DNA from 4 places in the Xenorhabdus entomophaga genome. Region 4 is predicted to be linked to each of the others. Evidence: predicted binding sites of a transcription regulator. Region 4 holds the regulator's gene; each other region holds the start of a gene.

Region 1 (3,219 bases), on a different contig from region 4:
GGGATATGTTGCACAAAACCTGCCACCGAAGGGAACAATCCCAACAGAATCAACATGGACGCAATAATGTAACCGACATGGCGGCTGGCAACACCAGTGAGTTGGATCACGCCATTATTCTGACCAAAGCAGGAATTTGGAAATGTGTTGAAGACCGCAGAAACCATTGAGTTGAGGCCATTTGCCAACACGCCTCCCTTGATGCGTTTCATGTATAGCGGGCCTCTGACGGGTTGCTCTGAGACATCCGACGTTGCCGTGATATCGCCGATTGTCTCCAGTGACGTCACCATAAAAATCAGAATAAGCGGGATCAGCAGATTCCAGTCAAAAGACAGGCCATAATAGAGTGGTGAAGGAACTGTCACGATTGATGTATCTACCGTTGATTTCGAAAGAGGTAGCATATCCATGTACCAGGCCACCAGATAGCCTATGGCCATGGCAATAACCAGAGACGCGACGCGTAGGTAAGGGTTACGCTGGCGATTCAGCAGTACGATAACGGCAAGGACAATACCTGCTAACAGCAGATTTCCGGGCGCGCCAAATGTACCGTTTTGAATGGCAGAGTAACCGCCGCCAATCGAAGTTAATCCGACTTGGATCAGAGATAAGCCGATAATCATTACCACAATACCGGATACCAGCGGTGTAATGATCCTTCTTGCCAGATGGAGTACACGGGATAGCAGAACTTCGGTCATTGAAGCAACCATCAGTGTACCGAACAGGGTTGCCATCATCGTTGGGATATCCGCACCGCCGTTTTTCAGTGCCATGCCACCCATGATAAGTGGGGCAACAAAGTTAAAACTGGTTCCCTGAATTGAAAGCAAACCAGAACCAATTGGTCCCCAAGAGCGAATTTGAATAAGTGATGCCAATCCTGAGGCAAACAGGGACATACTGATGATGCGCTGCGTATCCTGTTCAGGAAGCCCAAGTGCCTGACAAATCAATATCGCTGGAGTGATAACTGCGACAAACATCGCCAGCAAATGTTGGCATGCCGCAAATAAGGCATGCGGGAGTGGAGGCTTATCCTCAAGGCGATAGAGCAGCTCATTATCTGACGTGTTGAGAGCCGAATTGTTGGGAACTTCTGATGGGTTGGCTTCACGGGTTAAATTGACCATGTAGTGAAATTCCAGAGGGACAAAGAAACGCATTTTAATGATCTTCACTATGAAAGCAATCGTTTGCCTAAGGTTTTCATTGTGAGATACGGCTTAATTTCGTCACATTTTTAAATATTTTAACTTGTGTTTATTAATAATTTTCTTTCTAATCCAACCCTTACCTGCTCTTGGCGTTTTTATAGGATGATTATAACGTCACATTAAGTTCACATAATTTTAACAATAGATGGGGTACATAAATGTATCATCTGGATGTTTATGGCACGCTCGTTGCTGCCACACTTGTTTTGTTACTAGGAAGAAAACTCGTACAATCAGTCTCATTCCTTGAGAAATATACAATCCCTGAACCTGTCGCAGGTGGGTTATTGGTCGCTTTAGTATTACTGGCGATTAAACAAACCACGGGTTGGGAAGTCGGTTTTGATTTATCACTCCAAGAGCCCCTTATGTTGACGTTCTTTGCCACCATCGGCTTGAACGCTAACCTTGCCAGCCTGAGAGCGGGCGGAAAACTTTTGATCTTTTTTATCTGCGTGATTGTTGGCCTGTTATTGGTACAAAACACGGTAGGTATCGTATTGGCGAAAATGCTTGGTCTTGACCCGCTCATGGGGTTGCTGGCGGGGTCTATTACACTTTCTGGCGGTCACGGAACGGGTGCTGCGTGGGGTAAAGTCTTCACTGAACGTTACGGCTTTGAAAATGCTACTGAAGTCGCTATGGCCTGTGCCACATTCGGCTTGGTTCTGGGCGGTTTGATCGGTGGCCCGGTTGCTCGTTTTCTGGTGAGAAATACCAAAACACCGGGTTTGAGTACAGAAGATACAGAGCTTCCGACTGCGTTTGAGAAACCCTATACGGGCCGGCTTATCACGCCATTAGTGATGCTGGAAACCATTGCCATGATTTCCATTTGCTTATTGGCAGGCAGTTTCATTGAAAAACAATTGCAAGGCACGGCCTTTGAATTGCCGACATTTGTATGTGTACTGTTTGTTGGGGTTATTCTCAGTAATAGCCTGTCTTTGCTTGGTTTTTATCGGGTATTTGATCGAGCGGTTTCAGTATTGGGTAACGTTAGTCTGTCACTGTTCCTTGCAATGGCGCTGATGAGCCTGAAATTGTGGCAGTTGGCTTCCCTTGCGCTACCGATGCTGATTATTCTCGTTGTACAGACAGTCGTGATGGCTCTGTATGCTGTTTTCGTCACTTATCGTGTGATGGGAAAAAATTATGATGCAGCAATATTGTCAGCGGGTCATTGTGGTTTTGGTCTGGGCGCAACGCCAACGGCTATCGCGAATATGCAGGCGATTACTGACCGCTTTGGACCATCACATGTGGCATTCTTGCTTGTGCCGATGGCAGGGGCATTCTTTATTGATATCGTTAATGCTGCTGTCATCAAACTGTATCTGTTGTTACCAATGTTCCCATCTGTTACAGGTTAATTTGACACGCTTGTGATATGGCCTGATATCTTGGCTAAAAAATGCCGCTGAAATTATATTCAGCGGCATTTTTTTAACTGTTTATTGGATGGCTTACGTTAGGCATGGCTGTATTGTGAGCTATCCGGTAGCCAGCGTTCAATTAACGCTTTGGCATGTTCAGGATAGTGCTGGTGGATATAGCGGGCAATGCGTTGAACTTCCGGCAACATATTTTGATCCCGCAATAAATCCGCGATCCTGAATTCAGCATTACCCGTTTGGCGCTTACCGAGTAATTCACCCGGCCCCCGAATCTCTAAATCTTTCTGGGCAATCACAAAACCATCATTACTATCCCGTAAAACTTGCAGGCGTATTTTGGCCGTGTGGGTCAGTGGGGTTTTATAGAGCAGAACACAGTGTGAAGCAACGGCTCCACGCCCGACACGCCCACGAAGCTGATGTAATTGAGCCAATCCCAAACGTTCGGGGTTGTCGATGATCATCAGGCTGGCATTCGGCACATCAACGCCGACTTCAATGACGGTAGTGGCAACCAGTAATTGCAATTCCCCCTGCTTAAAAGATTCCATGATGCTTTGTTTTTCTGCGGGTTTCATTCGCCCATGTACCAAGCCAAT
Region 2 (3,219 bases), on a different contig from region 4:
TATTGGCCTGTTCAGCCCGTTTCAAACCATAGGCATCAGCATTATTACTGAAGACGGCAGAAATACTCCCATTAATCCGGTTTTGTTGGCAGGAATCTATGATGGATTGAAGATTGCTGCCATTGCCGGATACTAAGACGACAATTTTTTTCATGGTTTCTCTTAGCTGAAAATTTCATTGACTGATATACCCTTTATCTTGCAAGTTGCAGCTTTATTGACTGCAACTTGAAATTTATTGGGAACAATATTTGTTTCTTTATAATTTATTTATTGATAACAACCGGTTGATCATCAGCGTTGAGTTCGGAAATTGTACCAATTTGCCAGGCATTTTCACCTGATGCTTTCAGATATGAAATTGCCTGCTCTGCCTGAGATTGAGGCAACGCAATTATCATACCCACCCCGCAGTTAAATGTGCGGTACATTTCATGTTCGCTGACATTGCCGGCTTGCTGTAGCCACGTGAAAATTGATGGCCACTGCCAACTGTCGGCGTTGACTCTGGCCTGCATATTTTCTGGCAGAACGCGAGGAATATTCTCCCAAAAGCCACCCCCTGTCAGGTGTGAAATTGCATGAACGTCAACCTTTTCAATCAGCTCAAGGATTGATTTAACATAAATTTGCGTTGGGGCAAGCAGATGATCTGCGAGTGATTTTCCGTCAAGCTCGGTCGTTTCAGGGTTTGCCTGACTGACTTCGAGTATCTTACGGATTAAAGAATAGCCGTTGGAATGTGGGCCACTGGATGCCAGCGCAATCAGTGCGTCACCAACCTGAACCTGGCTGCCATCAATAATCTCTGCTTTTTCAACGACACCGACGCAAAAACCAGCGACGTCATAATCTTCACCGTGATACATACCAGGCATTTCTGCTGTTTCACCGCCAACCAGCGCACAGCCTGCCTGTTTGCAGCCTTCTGCAATGCCTGTGATAACACTGGCTGCGGTATCCACATCCAATTTGCCTGTAGCATAGTAATCAAGGAAGAAAAGAGGCTCTGCTCCCTGAACAACCAGATCATTGACACACATGGCGACCAGATCAATTCCGATGGTATCATGGCGTTTCAGATCCATGGCAAGGCGCAGCTTGGTACCAACACCATCTGTACCGGAAACCAACACCGGCTCACGATATTTCTGAGGCAGGGCACATAATGCACCGAAACCGCCCAATCCCCCCATCACTTCAGGGCGACGGGTCTGTTTTACGACACCTTTGATACGATTGACTAAGGCATTGCCAGCATCAATATCGACACCGGCATCTTTATAGCTAAGAGAGGTTTTGTTGGTCACTGCGTAGCTCCCAGATGGTTGCATTTTTATGAATAAAACATAACGGCAGCAATTCTAACAGCCTAAGCAAACGTTTGCGATAGCTTTATACAAGATTCCTGCTGAATGAAAATTAAAGAAAAATACTTGTGGTTGATAAAAATCAATAGATTGATAGTGGCGTGCTGCTGAAAAGGCGGTATAATCCCGCGATTTTTTATCTGCCGGCTATATTAGGAGAAACCCATGAAGATCGTTGAGGTTAAACACCCACTGGTTAGACATAAACTTGGTTTGATGCGAGATCATGATATAAGCACTAAACGCTTTCGTGAACTGGCCTCAGAGGTGGGTAGTCTTCTGACATATGAAGCAACTGCTGATTTAGAAGTTGAGAAAGTAACCATTGATGGATGGTGCGGTCCGGTAGAAATAGACCAGATTAAAGGGAAAAAGATTACGGTAGTACCTATCCTGCGTGCAGGATTGGGCATGATGGATGGGGTACTGGAAAATATTCCGAGTGCGCGAATCAGTGTCGTCGGTGTGTATCGTGACGAAAAAACACTCGAACCCGTGCCTTACTTCCAGAAATTGGTTTCCGACATTAATGAGCGCATGGCATTGGTTGTTGACCCAATGCTGGCAACCGGCGGTTCCATGATCGCTACGATTGATCTGTTGAAAAAAGCAGGATGCCCTGCCATTAAGGTATTGGTTCTGGTGGCTGCTCCAGAAGGGGTTGCTGCACTGGAAAAAGCTCACCCGGATGTTGAACTTTACACTGCTTCAATTGATGAACGCCTCAATGAACAGGGGTACATTGTTCCCGGCCTGGGGGATGCAGGCGATAAAATATTTGGTACTAAGTAACATTTTTAGCCGGCTGAGAAGTCGGCTTTTTTTTGGTTTCTAGCAAGATGAGATAAGAGGATATCAAGCATGACCCGTCGGACTATTGGGGTAGACGAACGACCGCCTTTGGCACAGACTATTCCATTAAGTTTACAACATCTGTTTGCTATGTTTGGGGCAACCGTTTTGGTTCCCATTTTGTTTAAAGTTAATCCCGCCACGATTTTATTGTTCAATGGTATTGGAACATTACTCTATTTGGTGATTTGTAAAGGAAAAATTCCCGCTTATTTAGGTTCAAGTTTTGCCTTTATTTCGCCTGTACTGTTGCTGTTGCCTTTAGGATATGAATTGGCATTGGGGGGATTTATTGTCTGCGGCTTGTTGTTCTGTCTGGTTGCCCTGATTGTTAAAGTAGCAGGAAGAGGTTGGATCAACGTGATGTTTCCACCTGCGGCGATGGGTGCTATTGTTGCGGTAATCGGCCTGGAATTGGCTGGTGTTGCTGCGGATATGGCGGGTTTGCGCCCAGCGTCAGGTTCGGAAGTTAATATGACCCATTTGACCATATCTATGGTAACGCTGGCTGTAACCATTTTAGGATCTGTCGTATTCCGTGGTTTTATGGCGATTATTCCGATTCTGATTGGTGTGCTGGTGGGTTACGGGCTGTCATTCTTTATGGGCATTGTAGATTTAACGCCAGTACGTGAAGCACCATGGTTTGCATTGCCAACTTTCTATACACCTCGTTTTGAATGGTTTGCCATCATGACGATTTTACCGGCGGCATTGGTGGTGATCGCGGAACATGTCGGGCATTTGGTGGTGACGGCGAATATCGTACAAAAAGATTTGCTGAAAAATCCGGGTCTGCATCGCTCAATGTTTGCGAATGGCTTTTCAACGATGATTTCGGGTTTCTTCGGTTCAACACCTAACACGACTTATGGTGAGAATATCGGTGTTATGGCATTGACCCGTGTCTATAGTACATGGGTGATTGGCGGTGCTGCGGTGTTGGCGATATTGCTTTCTTGCGTCGGTAAATTAGCTGCGGCGATCCAAATGATCC
Region 3 (3,219 bases), on a different contig from region 4:
CTCGTGCACCAGACAGCAAAATTCGTGGTGTGATTGGCATGCTGGAAGACAAGGATATTGCGGGCACACTGGCTTGCCTTTCCCGGCAAATTGATGAATGGTATTGCGCATCATTGCATGAACTACGGGGTGCAGAGGCTGAGATATTGGCAGGGCAGCTTGCCCGTGCCCGGGCATTTGCAGAAGTTGAACCGGCATGGCAGCAGGCAATGGAAGATGCGTCAGAGCAGGATATCATTGTAGTTTGTGGTTCTTTCCACACCGTGGCGCATGTCATGGAGGCACTTGAGGAGGGGAAGGAACGTGGCAAGTAAATTTCAAAATCGCTTAGTTGGAACTCTTGTTCTTGTAGCACTGGGCGTGGTTGTATTGCCGATTATCTTTGACGGCGATAAGAAATATAAGGAAGAGCAGTTTGCTTCTATCCCATTAGTGCCAAAACCGGGTGATGAAGAAGATATTGACTCGATCCCGCCATTGACGCAAAACATGCCATCCACGCCACCGGAAGGTGCGGCGGAAGCGATGCAGACACAAGCACAGCAGCAATCAGATTCAGAAACTGAAATACTGCCTGAGCTGTCACCTTCTGAGCCAGCTCAGGTAACAGCACCGCCTGCTGCTATCACAAAAGAGCCGAAGGCAGTGGTTAAACCTGAACCTCCACCTCAACCGAAAGTGGAAGCTAAACCACAAACTCAGCCTGACATTCGTTCTGAAAACAAGCCGGAAGCTAAATCGAAGCCAGCAGAACAGGCTCCGCAAGCAGCGGCATATGTTGTTCAGCTTGGCGCGTTGAAAAATGCCGATAAAGTAGGCGAAATAGTGGCTAAACTGCGTCTTTCGGGGCATCAGGTATACACTATTCCTTCTTCTCCGGTGCAGGGGCAATTGACACGGATTTATGTCGGCCCTAACGCCTCCCGACAAAAACTGGAATCTATTTTGTCCGAACTGAGAGAAATCACAGGATTAGAAGGGCAAATTAAAAACTATAAGCCATAAACGGACAGGCACTTCACGGGAATCAAAATGTCCCGTGAAGGTATAAAAAATTATTTTCAGTAGAGTGATAAATCTACTACGCAAACGTTTTCGTTTTCTGTTAGAATGCGCCCGACCTGAACGTCGGGAGCCTATTTTTGGATTAAAATATGGTCTGGATTGATTATACGATTATTGCCATTATTGGTTTCTCGGCACTGGTTAGCCTGATCCGAGGGTTTGTTCGTGAGGCGCTTTCCCTGATAACCTGGGGCTGTGCTTTCTTTGTTGCGAGTCACTTCTATACTTATCTGGCGGCGTATTTTACCCGTCTTGAAGATGAGCTGGTGCGTAATGGCATAGCGATTGCTATTTTATTTATTGCAACACTGATTATTGGCGCAGTAGTGAACTATGTTATTGGTTCACTGGTTCAGCGAACTGGCCTGTCAGGTACTGATCGGGTTCTGGGGATCTGTTTTGGGGCATTGCGCGGGGTATTGATTGTATCTGCCATTCTGTTTGTTGCAGATTCTTTCACGCCACTGCCTAAAAGTCAGGACTGGCAACAGTCACAATTGATCCCGCAGTTCAGTCAAATCATCAGGTGGTTTTTTGACTACCTGCAAAATGCGTCGAGTTTCCTGCCGGAGAGATAATCCTCTCCGCTTGGCTGATGAGGAAAGACTACATGTGCGGTATTGTCGGTATCGTCGGTTTTACACCGGTTAACCAGTCGATTTATGATGCATTGACGGTGCTTCAGCACCGTGGGCAAGATGCAGCAGGCATTGCGACTATTGATAGTAACAATGAATTCCGTTTACGTAAGGCCAATGGCTTGGTCAAGGATGTGTTTGAAACACGACACATGTTACGTTTGCAGGGAACGATTGGGATCGGACATGTCCGTTACCCAACAGCAGGAAGTTCCAGTGCTTCTGAAGCACAACCTTTTTATGTGAACTCTCCTTTTGGTATCACGTTGGCGCATAACGGCAATCTGACAAACGCACATAAATTGAAAAAAATGTTGTTTGAAAATGCCCGCCGTCATGTCAACACCACCTCAGATTCTGAAATCCTGCTAAATATCTTTGCCAATGAATTAACGCAATTCCCGAATTTCCCATTAGAGCCTGACAACATTTTTGCAGCCGTCGCGGAAATGCACAGGAAAGTTCGCGGTGCTTATGCTTGTGTTGCCATGATTATCGGGCATGGATTAGTGGCTTTTCGTGATCCGCATGGTATCCGCCCGCTGGTGTTGGGGAAACGTACACTGGAAGATGGCCGCAATGAATATATGGTGGCATCAGAAAGCGTGGCACTGGATACATTGGGCTTTGAATTTCTGCGTGATGTGGCTTCCGGCGAAGCGATCTATATCACCGAAAACGGGCAATTATTCACTCGCCAGTGTGCTGAAGATCCGTCACTGACACCTTGCCTGTTCGAGTTTGTTTACCTTGCCCGCCCTGATTCCTTTATTGATAAGATTTCGGTATATAACGCACGGTTACGGATGGGCAAGAAGTTAGGCGAAAAAATTTCCCGTGAATGGGAAGATTTGCATATTGACGTGGTGATTCCGGTTCCGGAAACGTCTTGTGACGTTGCGCTGGAAATTGCTCACATTTTAAATAAACCCTATCGTCAGGGATTTGTTAAAAACCGTTATGTCGGGCGTACTTTTATTATGCCCGGTCAGAATGAACGTCGTAAATCAGTTCGCCGGAAACTCAATGCTAACCGCGCTGAATTCCGTGGTAAAAATGTTTTGCTGGTGGACGACTCCATCGTGCGCGGGACAACTTCAGAGCAGATTGTTGAATTGGCACGTGAAGCGGGAGCCAAGAAAGTTTATTTTGCTTCGGCAGCGCCGGAAGTTCGTTTCCCGAATGTTTATGGTATTGACATGCCGAATGCCAATGAGCTGATTGCTCATGGCCGGGAAGTGGATGAAATTCGCCAGCTCATTGGTGCTGATGCCTTGATATATCAGGATCTCCAAGATCTTATTCAGGCGGTACGGGAAGAAAACCCGGATATTGAAAAATTCGAATGCTCTGTATTTGATGGTATCTATGTGACGAAAGACATTGACCAGACTTACCTCGATTATCTGGAAAATCTGCGTAAAGACGATGAGATGAAAGTGCTTGGTCAGAGCGAAATAGAGAATCTGGAAATATATAATGAAGGATAATATTGTTATTATCATCAGGTTATAGC
Region 4 (3,219 bases):
AAACTGACGGCAGCCTCGCTATCGTTAATACTTCTAACGCAGCAACCCCACTGACAGGCGAAGATAAGCCAGTTTTGACAGTTGACGTTTGGGAACACGCATATTACATCGATTACCGCAATGCGCGTCCTCAATACCTGGAGCACTTCTGGGCCTTAGTCAGCTGGAAATTTGTTGAAGAAAATCTGGCTTAATAAGATTAATTCTCGTCCCAGTTTGAAATAACAAGGGCAAGTGCACCTATTCACCACATTATGAACAGGTGCACCTACCCTTAAACAAGTGATGTTATACCTCAATTCTTTTTCTCGAACTCGATCAGATAAGGCAAAGGCTTCCCAGAAAAACAATCATGATTAATGCACTGCTGGCAGCCAATAATCCCAACTTCAGATCTGTGTCCATAGACTATCCTCAACGTGAAAATTAAGATATCTCAATACCATAAGTTTTAGATGGTTATTTATCGCATTATCTAAAAAACTAGACTGTAATTCTTGAACCATACTCTTTATAACATCGATTATTACTTTCACTTTTGAGCTAGATCAGACAAAATTCAAGGTTCATCGCTAAATTATTGCCAACGACCACTCTATATATAAATATATTGGCAAACGCTTAACAAATATCTATATCCAATAGATTTCAGGTTGCAAAGTGACACTAGCTAGAGCAATCAACTATGTGGCAGCCTGAAAAATGAAGGGTATATAAATTTAGACCATAAGGTCAGGAGTCCTTTTTATCATGGCAACGATTAAAGATGTGGCTAAACGCGCTGGTGTTTCGACCACAACTGTATCCCATGTTATCAATAAAACCCGCTTCGTCGCCGAAGATACAAAGGCTGCAGTTTGGGCTGCAATTAAGGAGCTGAATTATTCTCCCAGCGCCGTTGCTCGCAGCTTGAAAGTTAACCACACCAAATCCATCGGATTATTGGCAACATCAAGCGAAGCCCCTTATTTTGCTGAAATCATAGAATCTGTTGAAAATAGCTGCTATAGCAAAGGTTACACGCTGATTTTATGTAATTCTCATAACAATCTTGATAAGCAGAAAGCTTATCTCGCAATGTTGGCACAAAAACGCGTAGATGGTTTGCTGGTAATGTGTTCAGAATATCCTGAACAGCTTTTAGGTATGTTGGAAGATTATCGTAATATTCCCATGGTAGTTATGGATTGGGGAGAATCCAGAGGGGATTTTACTGATGCAATTATTGATAACGCTTTTCATGGTGGTTACTTGGCGGGTCGTTACCTTATTGAACGCGGCCATCGTGATATTGCATCTATTCCGGGACCGTTGGCAAGAAATACCGGGGGCGGGCGTCACCAAGGTTTTCTCAAAGCACTGAAAGAAGCCAATATCACTATTCGGGACGAGTGGATTGTACAAGGTGATTTTGAACCTGAATCCGGTTATCAGGCCATGTGTAAGATCCTGAACCAAAAGCATCGCCCAACGGCTGTTTTTTGCGGTGGTGATGTTATGGCAATGGGGGCAATTTGTGCAGCCGATGAATTGGGATTACGCGTTCCACAAGACATTTCTATCATCGGTTATGACAATATTCGTAATGCCCGCTATTTTACACCGGCATTAACAACCATCCACCAGCCCAAAGAACGTTTGGGGCAAATGGCCTTCTCAACGCTATTGGATAGGATCATTAATAAGCGTGAAGATGCACAAACTATTGAAGTCCATCCGCGTCTCGTTGAGCGTCGCTCCGTGGCGGATGGACCTTTTATCGATTATCGCCGTTAATAGTTAATTTTCCTGCAACCACTCAGCATTAAGTGTTTCACTATCTCCAAGATAACTAAGTAACCAACTTAATGCTGGTGAATGACATTCTTCTGACCATGTTAAGCAACATGGGCTGTCAGGCAGTGGTTGTTCAAGTTCCAGTGCAATCAGCTTTCCTTTACGGATCAACGGCAGTGCACGATGCTTGGGCACCATCCCGACACACAATCCATCCATCAGGCAACTCAATCCAGCATCCCAATCAGGTACAATCAATCGCCGTTGGTTATCCAAAGCCCATGTATCGCGTTTAGGTAAGCTGCGAGAAGTGTCTTCAAGACACAAACTGGAATAACGACGGATTTGATCATCGTTCAGTTTTCCCGATATCTCAGCCAGTTCATGTTCAGGGCTGGCGACACACAACCAGGGCATGAATCCCATATCCCTAAAGCTATATCGCTCACCGACAGGAGAGGCACGTGTCGCCCCAATGGCAACATCCACCCTCTCATCTACAAGAGCATCCCATACACCATTAAAAACTTCAGGATAGATAAACAATTCAATATCTGGAAAATGGCGGTAAAAATCCAAAATCAACTGAAGTGTCCGCTCCGGCTTTACAACTTGATCAACCGCAATACTGAATTGTCCCCGCCATCCATTGGCTACTTGCTGGCACTGGTGTCGGGTGTGTTTCATTTTTTTGATAACTGATCTCGCCTCCTTGACAAAAATAATTCCAGCCTCAGTTAAATCCACATCACGATGACGCCGTTCAAATAAAGGTACTGCCAGCCATTCTTCAAGTTGTTTTACCGTATAGCTGATAGCGGAAGGTACACGATGAAGCTCTGATGCAGCAGCGCTAAAACTTCCTGTTCTGGCAACAGCATCAACAACTTCCAGAGAGTATTCAGACCACATATATATTCCTTTCAATTTTTTTCACAATATGGTGCAAATATTACCGTTTCACAAGTAAAAATCATGCCATATAAAATAAGTCGGGTATCTCCTTATCAATTACCACGTCAAGTTATTAACACTATTTATTAACATCACTTATTAACACCATTTATTAATATTATGGCAACAAATAAAAACTCAACTTCATTCATGTTTTATCTCGCCGGCCTGAGTATGCTCGGCTATTTGGCTATCGATATGTATCTGCCTGCTTTTGATGCAATGAAAGCAGAATTAGGTACCTCAGAAAACGCCATTAGTGCGAGTCTCAGCATTTTTCTTGCCGGCTTTGCCTTTGCACAGCTTTTATGGGGACAATTATCTGATCGCTTAGGCAGAAAACCTGTTCTTATTATCGGATTATCTCTGTTTTCCATTAGCTGTTTAGGTATGCTCTGGGTAACGGATGCCACACAATTGCTGGTACTGAGATTTATTCAAGCAGTTGGCGTCTGTTCTGCTGCGGTTTCCTGGCAGGCTCTGGTCGTC

What was found. Region 4 encodes PurR, which represses purine synthesis genes. Its sites were predicted from a motif close to CANGCAAACGTTTGCNTG; they were not measured.
Region 1: the regulator PurR is predicted to act here: its motif matches at 1,192-1,209, upstream of gltS (sodium/glutamate symporter).
Region 2: the regulator PurR is predicted to act here: its motif matches at 1,374-1,391, upstream of purM (phosphoribosylformylglycinamidine cyclo-ligase).
Region 3: the regulator PurR is predicted to act here: its motif matches at 1,083-1,100, upstream of cvpA (colicin V production protein).

What each region holds. Positions count from the first base shown of each region.
Region 1 is NZ_JBBMXH010000105.1:419-3,637, forward strand. It holds gene AAC854_RS18105 (uracil-xanthine permease family protein) at 1-1,139, opposite strand, end outside; gene gltS (sodium/glutamate symporter) at 1,382-2,596, shown strand; gene recG (ATP-dependent DNA helicase RecG) at 2,695-3,219, opposite strand, start outside.
Region 2 is NZ_JBBMXH010000039.1:8,115-11,333, forward strand. It holds gene purN (phosphoribosylglycinamide formyltransferase) at 1-154, opposite strand, end outside; gene purM (phosphoribosylformylglycinamidine cyclo-ligase) at 267-1,310, opposite strand; gene upp (uracil phosphoribosyltransferase) at 1,536-2,162, shown strand; gene uraA (uracil permease) at 2,232-3,219, shown strand, end outside.
Region 3 is NZ_JBBMXH010000108.1:4,247-7,465, reverse strand. It holds gene folC (bifunctional tetrahydrofolate synthase/dihydrofolate synthase) at 1-314, shown strand, start outside; gene dedD (cell division protein DedD) at 304-1,005, shown strand; gene cvpA (colicin V production protein) at 1,155-1,643, shown strand; gene purF (amidophosphoribosyltransferase) at 1,676-3,193, shown strand.
Region 4 is NZ_JBBMXH010000025.1:15,411-18,629, forward strand. It holds gene sodB (superoxide dismutase [Fe]) at 1-194, shown strand, start outside; gene purR (HTH-type transcriptional repressor PurR) at 751-1,776, shown strand; gene punR (DNA-binding transcriptional activator PunR) at 1,780-2,688, opposite strand; gene punC (purine nucleoside transporter PunC) at 2,851-3,219, shown strand, end outside.